DNA from 3 places in the Nocardioides sp. NPDC054178 genome. Region 1 is predicted to be linked to each of the others. Evidence: riboswitches for the same ligand, from Rfam matches in the RefSeq annotation. Region 1 holds a riboswitch; each other region holds the start of a gene.
The links. Region 1 has a riboswitch for cobalamin ahead of ACZ6WN_RS19555 (prenyltransferase/squalene oxidase repeat-containing protein). Riboswitches for the same ligand answer to the same signal wherever they lie in the genome.
Positions count from the first base shown of each region.

Region 2: another riboswitch for cobalamin. It lies ahead of ACZ6WN_RS22735 (cobaltochelatase subunit CobN); the one in region 1 lies ahead of ACZ6WN_RS19555 (prenyltransferase/squalene oxidase repeat-containing protein).
Region 3: another riboswitch for cobalamin. It lies ahead of ACZ6WN_RS23950 (ABC transporter substrate-binding protein); the one in region 1 lies ahead of ACZ6WN_RS19555 (prenyltransferase/squalene oxidase repeat-containing protein).

Region 1 covers NZ_JBVJKY010000005.1:217,937-222,306, forward strand. The annotation lists gene ACZ6WN_RS19545 (CbiQ family ECF transporter T component) at 1-67, opposite strand, end outside; gene ACZ6WN_RS19550 (hypothetical protein) at 64-702, opposite strand; gene ACZ6WN_RS19555 (prenyltransferase/squalene oxidase repeat-containing protein) at 696-1,769, opposite strand; cobalamin riboswitch at 1,836-1,955, opposite strand; gene ACZ6WN_RS19560 (glycoside hydrolase family 19 protein) at 2,036-2,695, shown strand; gene ACZ6WN_RS19565 (NYN domain-containing protein) at 2,706-3,458, opposite strand; gene gatB (Asp-tRNA(Asn)/Glu-tRNA(Gln) amidotransferase subunit GatB) at 3,586-4,370, opposite strand, start outside.
Region 2 covers NZ_JBVJKY010000007.1:52,492-56,861, forward strand. The annotation lists gene ACZ6WN_RS22735 (cobaltochelatase subunit CobN) at 1-2,539, opposite strand, end outside; cobalamin riboswitch at 2,573-2,717, opposite strand; gene ACZ6WN_RS22740 (GNAT family N-acetyltransferase) at 2,695-3,255, opposite strand; gene ACZ6WN_RS22745 (phytoene desaturase family protein) at 3,266-4,370, opposite strand, start outside.
Region 3 covers NZ_JBVJKY010000007.1:302,371-306,740, forward strand. The annotation lists gene ACZ6WN_RS23940 (ABC transporter ATP-binding protein) at 1-12, opposite strand, end outside; gene ACZ6WN_RS23945 (FecCD family ABC transporter permease) at 9-1,334, opposite strand; gene ACZ6WN_RS23950 (ABC transporter substrate-binding protein) at 1,334-2,389, opposite strand; cobalamin riboswitch at 2,444-2,630, opposite strand; gene ACZ6WN_RS23955 (NAD(P)H-dependent oxidoreductase) at 2,659-3,357, opposite strand; gene ACZ6WN_RS23960 (sugar ABC transporter ATP-binding protein) at 3,536-4,370, shown strand, end outside.

The DNA.
Region 1 (4,370 bases):
ACCAGGCGACGGGGTGCAGGTCGCGGGGCAGGTGCGCGACCACGGCCTCACGGAGCAACGTGGTCATCGTCGGCGCCACCACACGGCACCCGCGACGGTGAAGAGGGCGAGGATCCCTGCCGGCGCGACCCATCCGGGCAGCCGCGCGGGCTCGGAGGAGGGTCGAGAAGCCGAGTCCTGCGGAAATAACTCCGGCGACGGGCTTGAGGGCGCCCCCACAGCATCCCCAAGCTCCGTCGCCGGAGCGGTAACGACATCGTCGTCTATCCACGTGAACGCAACACCCTGCCCGGAGGTCACGCTGATTTCGGTAACATTTCTGGAGGCGTAGCTCCAGGCCCCCGAATCGTCGGTGATCCACAGCGACCAGTAGGCGTCGGCAGGCGGCATCTGGGCGCACCCGGCGGCCTTCGGGCGCTCGTCGATGCGGCACACGACGCTGGGCATCGAGGTCACGTAGGTGAGCGGATGTCCCGCCTTCTCGAAGAGGTCCGCGCCGGTGTCGCCCTCGTCGGGCCGGACACAGGTGACCTCGGGCGCGCCACCCAGCGCGTTGGGCTCGACGACGACGGTGACGCCGTCACACGCCTCGGCCGTCGATGCAGCCGTCGATGCAGCAGGCGATGCGGCTGCCGAGGAGATGGGTGCGGTGGCCCCGGCGAGGAACGCCAGGGCCACCAGGAGATCGCGCAGGATCAGCACGAGCTCTTCGTGGTCGCGTCCTTGGGCAGGAAGACCAGCGACGGCAGCGCCTGCGCGGCGGCGAGGCGGTACATCCCCTCGGACTCCTTGGTCAGGCCCTTGGTGTTGCCCTCGGTCAGCGCGGCGTCGTCGTAGGCGACCGCGCCGGCGTCGTCGCCGCAGGTGACGACGTGGTCGGCGACCCAGGCCGCCGCCTTCTCCGCGGCCTCGGTCTCACCGGCGCGCCCGAACGCCCACCCGGCCAGGCCGGTGGTGTTGGAGTTGGCGATGTTGCCGGTCGCGGCCTTGAACGAGCCGTCCTCGGCCTGGGTCTCCTTCAGCCACTCCACGCCTGCCTTGACGGCCTTCTCCGCCTCCGGAGAGGCCGCCGTGGAGAGGGCGATCAGCGCGAACGCGGTCGCGTCGGCGTCGGGGGTGGCCTTCGGGTCGGCGTCGCAGGTCTGGTCGTCGGCGGCGGGGTCGGCCGTGAAGGTGACCCGGAACCAGCCCTCCTCGCACTGCTGCCCGGCCAGGAACTCCGTCGCGGCCGCGGCCTCCTTGCTCTCGGCGTTGTTGAGCGCCCACACGGCGTACGACTGTCCGATGGTGTTGGAGTAGTCGGCCGCCTTCTTGTCCTTGGGGTCGAGCTCGTCGGCGATGCGGCCGTTCTCGGCGACGGTGCCCTCGAGCTGCTTCAGCAGCCCGGGGTCGGAGGCGTCGACGTTCTGCTGGAGCACGAGCGCCTTGGCGGTGGCGCCGGCCGAGGTGACGGTGCCGAACCCGGGCGAGGTGTACGCCTTCTTGTTCTCCATCACGGCCGCCGCGATCGTGGCGATCTCGTCGTCGTAGCCGCCGACCTCGGCCAGTGCGATCCCGATGTCGGCGCTGAGCCCGAAGTCGTCGGTGCCGTACTGCGCGTTGTGAGCCACGCCCTCCGGCGCCTGGGCGACGAGCCAGTCGGCCACCGACGTCGACACCTTCGCGTCGTAGGTGGGCTTCTCCCCCTCCTCCACGGTCTTCTCGCCGCAGGCGGCGAGGGAAGTGAGGGCGAGGGCGGCGGCGATGCCGCCGAGGACGGTCTTCTTCATGGTTCCTTCCACGCTGTTCGTCGGGAAGGCCCAGGGCCGACCCGCTGCGTTCCACGACAGCGTCAGGTCAGTACGCGTCCGTCGGCAGGTGCTCCGGCTCGCTCAGGACACTCGGGCCTGAGCCTACGGTTGCGGGTCAGCGCCGGGATTCGACCGGCTTCCCCCACCACGGCGTGTGTTGATTGAGGCTCTGCTTGATTCGGGGGCAATCTTATGCCGGGCCGAGGCTGCTTGCGCGATCGCCGCCGAGCAGTCACTCTGTCCCCATGCGCCACAGGATTCTCGGCCTTGTCGCAGCGTCGATCTCGGCCACCCTCCTCGCCCTCTGCCCAGCCACGACGGCGGTCGCGGCGCCGGCTCGGACATCGGTCACCTACGCCGACCTGGTCGCCATGTTCGGCGACAAGGTCGGCAACCGGCAGACCGTCGAGACCGGGCTGCCGACCCTCAACCGCGCCATGTCCGATGCCCGGATCACGACCCCCTACCGGCAGGCGGCCTACCTGGCCACGCTCGCCAACGAGAGCTCCTTCCACCACGACGCCAAGGGCCCCCACGACAAGCGGAAGTACGCCGGCCGCGGCTACATCCAGCTGACCGGCGAGGCCAACTACACCGACGCCGGCGCCTACTTCGACATCGACCTGCGCCGCCGCCCCGAGCTGGCCCGGTCGCTGGACCACAGCGCGCCGATCTCGCGGTGGTACTGGACCGTCGCCCGCGACATCAACCCGCTCGCCGACGCCCTCGACATGGGCAGGGTCAACGCGGCGATCGGCTATCCGTCCAACAAGAAGGAGGACGCCGAGCGCTGCCGCGACTTCAAGGCCGCGCTGAAGCACCTCAACGGGTCGGTGCCCCGGGGGATCACCTGCGCCCGCCCGAAGACGGCCAACGACCAGGACCGCACCGCGGACGCGTCCTAGCCGGCGTACGTCACTTCTTGGTGCGCTTGTCGCTGACCGCGATCGCCGAGGTGCCCTCGTCCTTGAGCTCGAAGAGGTCGATCGCCTTGATGAGCTTGGTCCAGGTGGCGTACCCGTAGTTGCGGGGGTCCTCGGAGGACTGGTTGCGGATGCGGGAGACGACCGTGCCGACCAAGGCCCAGCCGTCGTCGTCGGCGGCCGCGGCGATCGAGTTGCGCAGCAGCTGGATCAGCCGGGCGTTGCGCTTGAGCAGCTGACCCGAGGTCGCCGAGGAGGACGGCTTGCGGGCGGGCGTGGCCCCGGTCTCGGTGTCGGTCTCCTCCTCGGAGTCGCCGAGCTTCTCGACCACGGTGAACCGGGTGCAGGCGCTCTTGAACGGCGCCGGGGTCTTCTCCCGGCCGTAGCCGTAGACCGCGCGCCCCTTCTCCCGCAGGTAGTGCACCAGCGGCGTGAAGTCGGAGTCGGAGGAGACCAGTGCGAACGCGTCCGGGATCGCCGCGTGCAGCAGCTCCACGGCGTCGATGGCGAGCGCCATGTCGGAGGCGTTCTTGTGGGCGGTCAGGTCGAACTGCTGCATCGGCCGGATCGCGGCGTCGTGCAGCTCCTCGATCCACCCCTTGAGCTCGGGCTTGGTCCAGTTGCCGTAGGCCCGCCGGATCGTGACCTCGCCGTACTCGGCCAGGTCGTTGAGGATCGCGTCGATCTTGGTCGCGGGAGCGTTGTCCGCGTCGATGAGCAGGGCAATGCGGAAGGGCTCGGTCACGCCGGACAGTCTGCCAGGCAACCCCACCGCCGAGTCGGCTCATCTTGACCAAAACCGCCGCCGAGTCGGCGCGTCATAACGCGCCGACTCGGCGGATTCTGTTGTCAGGACGAGCCGACTCGGCAGGTCAGGCGAGCTTCTCCAGGATCAGCTCGCGGACACGCTTGGCGTCCGCCTTGCCACCGGTCGACTTCATCACCGCGCCGATGAGCGCACCCGCCGCGGCCTGGTTGCCGCCGCGGATCTTCTCCGCGACCGCGGGCTGGGCGGCGATGGCCTCGTCGACGGCGGCACCGAGGGCGCCGTCGTCGGAGACGACCGCGAGGCCGCGGGCGTCGATGATCTCGGCGACCGTGCCCTCACCGGCGAGGAGCCCCTCGAAGACCTGGCGGGCGAGCTTGTCGGTCAGCGAACCGCCGTCGACCAGCTTCTGCACCTCGGCCACCTGGACAGGCGTCACGCCGACCTCGGCCAGCTCGACACCACGGTCGTTGGCGGCCCGGGAGAGCTCAGCCATCCACCACTTGCGCGCGGCCTGGGCGGAGGCGCCGGCCGCGACCGTCTCCTCGATCAGCACCATCGCACCGGCGGCCCAGACATCACGCATCTCCAGGTCGGAGTAGCCCCACTCGGCCTGCAGTCGCGCCCGCTTCTCGGCCGGCGGCTCGGGCAGCGTGCCGCGCAGCTCCTCGACCCACTCGCGGCTCGGCGCGACCGGGACGAGGTCGGGCTCGGGGAAGTAGCGGTAGTCGTCGGCGTCCGACTTCGGCCGGCCGGCGGAGGTGGTGCCGGTGTCCTCGTGGAAGTGGCGAGTCTCCTGGAAGATCGCCTCACCCGCGTCGAGGATCGCGGCGTGGCGCGACATCTCGAAACGTACGGCCCGCTCGACCGAGCGCAGCGAGTTCACGTTCT
Region 2 (4,370 bases), on a different contig from region 1:
CACCGGTCTCGTCCAGGTAGCGCTGCAGCAGCGAGTCGGCCATCGCCTGCCCGGTCTGCCAGGCCAGCCGGCTCGGGACCGCGCGCGGGTCGACGGTGTAGAAGTTGCGCCCGGTCGGAAGTACGTTGACGAGCCCCCGCAGCGGTGAGCCCGACGGCCCCGCGGGGACGAAGCCACCGTCCAGCGCGTGCAGGACGGCGGACAGCTCGTCGGTGGTCCCCGCCAGCCGCGGCACCACCTGCTCGGCGGCGAAGACGAGCACCTGCCGGACGGCCGGGTCGTCGTGGAGCGACTCGGCGACGGCCGGGTCCCAGCCGGCCGCATCCATGCGCTCCACCAGAGCGCGAGCCTGGGTCTCGATCTCGTCGACGGCCCGGGTGTCGGCGCCCTCCTTGAGGCCGAGCGCCGCCCGCAGACCGGGCACGGCGCCGCCGACGCCGCCCCACACCTGCGCGGCGCGCAGGATCGAGAGCACCAGGTTGATCCGCGCCTCGCCCTCGGGGGCTGCGCCGAGCACGTGCAGGCCGTCGCGGATCTGGGCGTCCTTGATCTCGCAGAGCCAGCCGTCGATGTGGAGCATGAAGTCGTCGAAGTCGTCGTCCTCGGGACGCTCCTCCATGCCGAGGTCGCGGTGGAGCTCGGCGGCCTTCATCAGCTGCCAGATCTCGCCGCGGATGGCGGGCAGCTTGGCCGGGTCCATGGAGGAGATGCGGTCGTACTCCTCCATCAGCGACTCCAGCCGCGCGATGTCGCCGTAGGACTCCGCACGCGCCATCGGCGGGACCAGGTGGTCGACGATCGTGGCGTGCGCGCGGCGCTTGGCCTGGGCGCCCTCGCCCGGGTCGTTGACCAGGAACGGGTAGATCAGCGGCATGTTGCCGATCGCCGCATCCGGGCCACAGCTCGCCGAGAGGGCGGCGTTCTTGCCGGGCAGCCACTCCATCGAGCCGTGCTTGCCGAGGTGGACGACGGCGTCGGCACCGAAGCCGTGCTGATCTCTGGGGGCTTCCAGCCAGCGGTAGGCACCGAGATAGTGATGGCTGGGGGGAAGGTCAGGGTCGTGGTAGATCGCGACCGGGTTCTCGCCGAACCCGCGCGGCGGCTGGATCAGGATGACGATGTTGCCGGCCTGGAGCGTGGCCAGGACGAGCTCGCCGTCGTCGTTGACGAACAGGTTGCCCGGCGTCGGCCCCCAGGTCTCGACCATCTGCTCTCGCAGCTCAGCAGGGAGATCCTTGGTCCACTCGTCGTAGGACGCCTTCGAGACACGGACGTGGGCGTCGGTCAGCTGCGCGTTGGTCAGCCACTCCTCGTCCTGACCGCCCGCGGCGATCAGCGCGTGGATCAGGGCGTCGCCGGCGGCGGTGTCGTCCGGGCCGTCGAGGAGGCGCACGACCTCGTTGTCCTGCCCCAGGTCGTAGCCCTCCTCGCGAAGGCGACGCAGCATCCTGATCGCGGAGACCGGGGTGTCCAGGCCGACGGCGTTGCCGATCCGGGCGTGCTTGGTCGGGTAGGCGGAGAGCACCAGCGCGAGGCGCTTCTCGGCGTTCGGAGTGTGGCGGAGCCGGGCGTGGTTGACCGCGATCCGGGCCACCCGCGCGGTGCGCTCGGGGTCGGCGACGTAGTGGGGGAGACCCTGCTCGTCGAGCTCCTTGAACGAGAACGGGGCGGTGATGATCCGCCCGTCGAACTCCGGGATCGCGATCTGGTTGGCCGAGTCGAGCGGCGTGACGCCGTCGTCGGAGACCTCCCACTCCGCGCGCGAGCTGGTCAGGCACAGGCCCTGCAGCACCGGGATGTCGAGTGCGGCCATCCGCTCCACGTCCCAGGCCTCGTCCTCACCACCGGCGGAGGCGGACGCGGGCACGGAGCCGCCCGCCGCGAGCACGGTCACGATGAGGGCGTCGAGGGTGCCGAGCGCCTCGTAGAGGTCGTCGGGGGCCGAGCGCAGCGAGCCCGCGAAGACGGGTACGCCGGTGGCCGAGCCGGTCGCGTCGATGGCGTCGGCCAGCGCGTGCGCGAACGCGGTGTTCCCGCTGGTCTCGTGGGCGCGGTAGTAGAGGATGCCGATCCTCGGCCGCGCCTCGTCGGCGGGCGCGGGCCGCTCCGCGAACCCCCACGCCGGCACCTCGGCCGGCGGCTCGAACCCGAACCCGGTCAGCAGGACCGTGTCGGAGAGGAACGCGTGCAGCTGGGCGAGGTTGGCCGGGCCGCCCTCGGCGAGATAGCGGTGGGCCTCCGCGGCGACACCCATCGGCACCGTGGAGTGCTCCATCAGCTCGGCGCTCGGCTGCTGCTCGCCGCCCAGGACCACCACCGGGGTGCCGCGCTCCTTGACCGCGCTCAGGCCGTCCCACAGCTCGGTGGGCGAGCCGAGGAGCCGGAAGACCACCAGGTCGGCTCCGGCGACGACGGCCTCGAGGTCGCTCGCCCGCGACGGGTTCGCCCAGGCGTAGTCGGCGCCGCTGGCACGGGCCGAGAGCAGGTCGGTGTCCGAGGTGGACAGAAGAGCGATGCGTACGCGTGCAGGGTCGGCCATGCCGGGGTCCTCCTAGGGGTTCTCGCCCCGTCGATCGGTCGGATGCCCGCGGCCAGTGTCTGGCTGTGCCCGTGACCGGCAGCGGTACGGACGTCACAGTGGCGGAACCGCCCCGGACTCTCACCGGGTTCCTGCGCCACGAGCGTGCTCGCAGCCTACCCCGCGCGGCCCGCGAGCCAGGTCTCGCGGTTGATCTCGTACTCGACCTCGCCCTCGGCGTGCCCGGCGAGCGGCTCCTCGAACTCCTCGTGGAAGCTGCGCACGAAGCTCATCCCGACCGAGACCATGGTCGCCCGGGAGGCCTCGTTGACGGCCATCGTCTGCGCGATCACGGTGTCGAGGCCGAGGTCCTCGAAGGCGTGCCGGAGCAGCTCGCGCGACCCCTCCTTGGCGAACCCCTTCCGCCAGTGCCGCTGCGGGAGCCGGTAGCCGAGCTCGGCGGCGTCGGTGCGGGGCGGATGGTCGGGCGGTTCGAGCATGTAGAGGCCCACGGCCTCACCGGCCGCGTACCCGATCCACTTGCCCTGCCCCTCGGTCTCCTTCGCCACCCGGATCCAGGTGTGCATTCGCTCCTCGGTCTCCTGCGGCGTGAGCGCGCGGGTGAACAGGAAGCGCAGCACCACCGGGTCGGAGTTGAGCTCGACCAGGAACGGCAGATGCTCCTCGCTCAGCGGGACCAGGTCGAGACGCTCGGTGCGCAGACGGGCTTGCGGCATGGGCCAGACGTTAGCCAGGACGGAAGCCGGTGGCACCTGGTTTCCCCATCGCGGCCAGGTGGCGCAGGGCGCGGTGGGCGGCGTGGTAGCCGCACATGCCGTGGACGCCGGCGCCGGGCGGGGTGGCGGCCGAGCAGAGGAACATCCCGGGGATACCGGTCTCGTAGGCGGTGAGGGTCGGCCTGATGATCAGCTGGCGAAGGGTGTTGGCGCCGGTGGAGATGTCACCCCCGACGTAGTTGAGGTTGTAGGCCGCGTAGTCGGCCGGTGTGGTCACGTGGGTCGCCACGATCCGGTCGCGGAAGCCCGGCGCGAAGCGCTCGATCTGGGCGAGCACCGCGTCGGTGGCGTCACCCTCGAAGGCGTGCGGGACCTGCGCGTAGGCCCAGACCGGGTTGAGGTCTCCCGCCGAGCGGGAGGGGTCGGCGACGTACTGCTGACCGATCAGCACGAACGGACGCTCCGGCATCCGGCCCGCGGCGATCTCCTTCTCGCTCGCGGCCACCTCGGCGCTGGTCCCGCCGAGATGGACGGTCCCGGCGCGTCCGATCTGCGGGTCGCGCCACGGGATCGGGCCGCGGACGGCCAGGTCGAGCTTGTACGCCGCGGGGCCGTGCTGCCACCTCCGCATCGCCCGTCGTGGCCGCTGGGGGAGGGCTTCACCGACGATGTCGGCGAAGCCGCCGGGGCTGGTGTCGAAGAGGGTGACGTCGGCGTCGGGAAGATCGGCCAGGTCGCGGACGGTGGTGCCGGTGACGATGGTGCCGCCCAGCTCCTCGAGCCGCTGCGCCATGGCGAGGGTGATCGCGTGCGAGCCGCCCTCGGCGACGGGCCAGCCGTGGCGATGCCCGCTGACGACGAGCATGGTGCCCACGCCGGCCGTGCCGGGGCGGTCCAGCGGCTGGAACGCGTGCGCCGCGCAGCCCGCGAAGAGCGCCTTGGCCGGCTCCTCACGGAAGGTCCGGGTGAGCACGGCGGCCGGGGGAGCGGCGCGCATCCCGAAGGAGGCCAGCCGGAACGGATGGCGCGGGAGCCGCACCATCGGACCGAGGATGTGCTCCGAGACCGTGTCGAAGCCGCGGACGACCGGGCCGAACAGCTGCTGCCAGCGCCGC
Region 3 (4,370 bases), on a different contig from region 1:
GAGCGCCGTCATCGCCGCGCTCGCATCAGCACCAGCGCGAACGCGGGTACGCCGACCAGCGCGGTCGCCACCCCGACCGGGAGCTCCTCGGGATCGATCACCGTGCGGGCCGCGGTGTCGACCCAGATCAGGAAGATCGCGCCGAGCAGTGCGGTGGCCGGGAGCAGCAGCCGGTGCCCGACCCCGACCAGCGCTCGCGCCAGGTGCGGCAGGACCAGCCCGACGAAGCCGATCGCCCCGGACGTGGAGACGATGACGGCCGTCATCAGCGCCGTGAGCACGAGGAGCACCACCCGGATGCGGGTGACGTCGACGCCGAGCGAGGCCGCGGCGTCGTTGCCGAACGCGAACGCGTCCAGCCAGCCGGCGCCCGCGACACAGCAGAGCAGCCCGCCGACCACGACCACCCCGCAGACGAGCACGTCGGTCCAGCTCGCCGAGGAGAGCGACCCGAGCAGCCAGAAGAGCACCCCGCGCGTCTGCTCGGCGTCGGCCGCGGTGAACACGATGAACGAGGTGAGCGCCGAGAAGAGCTGGGTCGCGGCGATGCCGGCCAGCACGAGCCGGTCGGTGGTGCCGCCGGCGAGCGAGGCGAGCAGCAGCACGAGCGCGAACGAGACGAGCGCGCCCGCGAACGCCCCGGTCGAGAGACCGATCGCGCCCGACCCGATGCCGAGCACGACGACCGCGACCGCCCCGGTGGAGGCTCCCGAGGAGATGCCGAGCACGAACGGGTCGGCGAGCGGGTTGCGCAGCAGCGACTGCAGGATCACCCCGCAGATGGCCAGCCCCGCCCCACAGATCCCGGCCAGCAACGTACGCGGCAGCCGCAGGTCCCACACGATGCTCTGCTGGAGCAGCGTGAGGTCGGAGGAGCCCAGGCCCACCCGGTCGGCGACCACGCCGTAGACGTCGCCGACCCCCAGGTCCGAGGGTCCGACGGTGATCGCCCCGGCGACGGACGCCAGCACGAGCAGCGGAGCCAGGACCAGCAGGAGGCCGGTGATCCTGATCGCCGAGCCGTCACCCGCGTCGGTCGAGCCGTCGCCTACGTCGGTCGAGCCGTCACCTAGGTCGGTCGAGCCGTCACCTAGGTCGGCCGAGCCGTCACCTAGGTCGGTCGAGCCGTCACCCAGGTCGGGCGAGGCGTCACCCAGGTCGGTCGAGCCGTCACGTACATCGGCCGAGCCGTCACTCAGGTCGGCCGAGCCGTCACCCAGGTCGGCCGAAGCGTCACCTACGTCGCCCGAGGCGTCACCGCCCTGCCAATTCGGCCGACCGGGGTGACGCTTCGGCCGACGGGGGTGACGCCTCGGCTCGGGGCGTACCGACATCAGCGGAGGCCGAGGTCGGCGAGCTGGTCGGCGGTGCTCTCCACCGCGTAGACGGTGCGGATGGAGGGGTTGAGCTCGGCACCGGAGAGGGTCACGAAGCGGCCGTTGCGGACCGCGTCCATCCGGGCGGTGACCGGGTTGCTCCTCAGGTAGTCGATCTTGGCGCGGGCGGTCTCGGCGGTCTGGCTCTTGCGGGTCAGGTCGCCGAGGACGATGACGTCGGGGTTGCGCTCGGCGACGGTCTCCCAGTTGATCTGCGGCCACTCGTCGGTGGTGTCGTCGAAGACGTTCTCGATGCCGAGGGTGCGGCCGATGATCCCCGGGCCGCCGCAGCAGCCGGCCAGGTAGGGAGACTCGGAGTTGGCGAACCAGTACATCGCGCTCACCTCGCCTTCGGGCGCCTGGCTCTCGGCGGCCTCCAGGCGCCGAGACAGGTCGGCGACGAGCTCCTCGCCGCGCTCGGGGACGCCGAAGATCCGCGCCAGGTCGGTGATCTCCTGGAGGATCGTGTCGATCTCGAGGGTATCGTGGCGGGTGCCGTCGTCGTCGCCCTCGTTGTCCTTGAGGCACTCGGCGGGGGAGAGGTAGGAGCCCACGCCGAGCTTCTCCAGGTCCTCGGGCGTGGTCACCCCGCCCTCACCCAGCGTGCTGGCGAAGGAGGCCGTCACGAAGTCGGGCTCGGCCTCCAGGACGCGCTCGTAGGACGGCGCGTTCTCGGCGAGCCGGGGCACGTCCTCGTTGTCGGCGGCGAGCGTGTCGAGCACCGGGTCGGTCCAGCTCGCGGTGCCGGCCATCGAGTCGGCGAGGCCGAGCGAGAGCAGGATCTCGGTGGTGCCCTGGTTGAGCGAGACGACGCGCTCGGGCGGCGCCTCGAGGGTCAGCTCACGGCCGCAGTTGGTCAGGGTGAGCGGAAAGCCGGCCGCGTCTGCGGCCGCCTGCGGTGCGCCGGAGCGCTGGTCGGTGGCGCAGCCGGCCAGCGCGGAGCCGAGCACCAGGATGGTGCTCGCGGTGAACGTACGGGCCAGGGTCGGTCGGATGGTGCGGGAGGGGTGCACGTCGGTCCTCGAGCGGGTCGCGGGCTGGTGCGCGTCGCCCGTGCTGACCGGCAGCGGTCTGCTGCAGGGCCAGCAGGTCTTCGGACTCGGGATCGACCGGCGCGAGACGCCTTCCCAGACCCGAGGGCCCAGTGGCACAGTGTCCCGTCCGTCACCCACACCGCTGCGCGTCAGTCCCGGACTCTCACCGGGTTCCCGTGCCGGGACCGGGTCCCGAGCGGCTGGCCACACGACCGTAGCAGGCGACCCCGCCCCGGCAGGCCACGACCTCAGCCCTCGCGATGGGCGCTCAGCCCGTCCTCCCCGGGCGCGACCGAGTCGTGGAGCCGGATCGTGTGGTCGTAGTGCTCCTCGGCCATCGGCCGGTAGCCGATCCGCGGCTCCGTCATCACACCCTCGAGACGTACGCTCAGGTCGGCCTCGATCCGCGCCATGACCTGGGCGTCGATGGTGTCGGTGTCGGTGATCAGGTGCGGGCGGAGCGGGTCCATCCCGGTGTACCAGAACGTGCCGTGCAGCAGCGGCCACAGGACGTCCTCGATGTCTCCGCTGATCCCGCGCGGACCCAGGGTCGCGGCCCGGTCACCGGCGGTGACCACGGTCAGTGCGCGCTTGCCGACCAGGCCGCCCTTGCCGTACTTGAGCGGCTTGCCGGTCTCCGGGTCCGGTACGTCGAAGGCGAACCCCGACTCGAAGACCCGGTCGATCCAGCCCTTGAGGATGGCCGGCACCGAATACCACCACAGCGGGAACTGCACGACCAGCAACTCGGCCTCCCGCAGCCGCTCCTGGTGGCGGCGTACGTCGGCCTCGCCCTGCTCCACCAGAAGTGGATTGAAACCTTCTCGATAGAGGTCGATCTCGTCGACGCTCCAGCCGGCCGCGCGGAGCGCGTTCACGCCGACCTCGCGCAGCCGTCCGTTGAGTGATGACGCGTGCGGATGTGCCCATACCCAGAGTGCGTGCATGGGGCCCTGAACGCCGTCTGACGCGGCGGGATTCCCGCCTGGGCGTGGGCGGGCGGCGAAGCGGTCAGAGGACAAAGTCCGGATCTCGCTCAAATTAGCGGCCTCAGAGTGTTGACGTATGTGATTGCCATCACTAGCGTAAACCAGGCTTGAAACCTTTCAATTCGAGGAGTTGCCCATGCCGGACACACCCGCCGCACTGGAGCTGCGGGACGTGGCCAAGTCGTTCGGCCCCGTACGCGCCCTCCGGTCCGGAAGCCTCCGGGTCGAGGCCGGATCCATCCACGCGCTCGTGGGCGAGAACGGAGCCGGGAAGTCGACCCTGGTCAAGATCGTCGCCGGGCTCTATCGCCGCGACGCCGGCGACTACCTGCTCGCCGGGGAGCAGGTCGACTTCCGCAACACCGCCGACGCCAAGCAGGCCGGGGTCGCGGTCATCTACCAGGAGCCCACCCTCTTCCCCGACCTCTCGGTCACCGAGAACATCTTCATGGGACGCCAGCCGACCAACCGCTGGGGCAGGATCGACCGCGCCGCGATGCGCACCGAGGTCGTCGAGCTCTTCGCCAGGCTCGGCGTCCCGATCGAGCCCGACCGTCCGACCGAGGGCCTCTCGATCGCCGACCAGCAGCTCATCGAGATCGCCAAGGCGCTCTCGCTGGACGCCAAGGTCCTGATCATGGACGAGCCGACCGCCGCCCTCTCGGGCAACGAGGTCGAGCGGCTGATGAGCGTGGCGCGCACGCTGCGCGACCAGGGCTGCGCCGTGGTCTTCATCTCCCACCGCTTCGACGAGGTCTTCGCGCTCTGCGACACCATCACGGTGATGCGCGACGGCGCCTACATCTCCACCGACCCCATCTCGGCGGTCACCGAGGACGAGATCGTCCAGCGGCTCGTCGGGCGCGAGGTCTCCGACCTCTACCCGAAGCTCGAGGCCACCGTCGGCAAGCCGCTGCTCGAGGTCAAGGGCCTCACCCGCACCGGCCTCTTCCAGGACATCAGCCTCACCG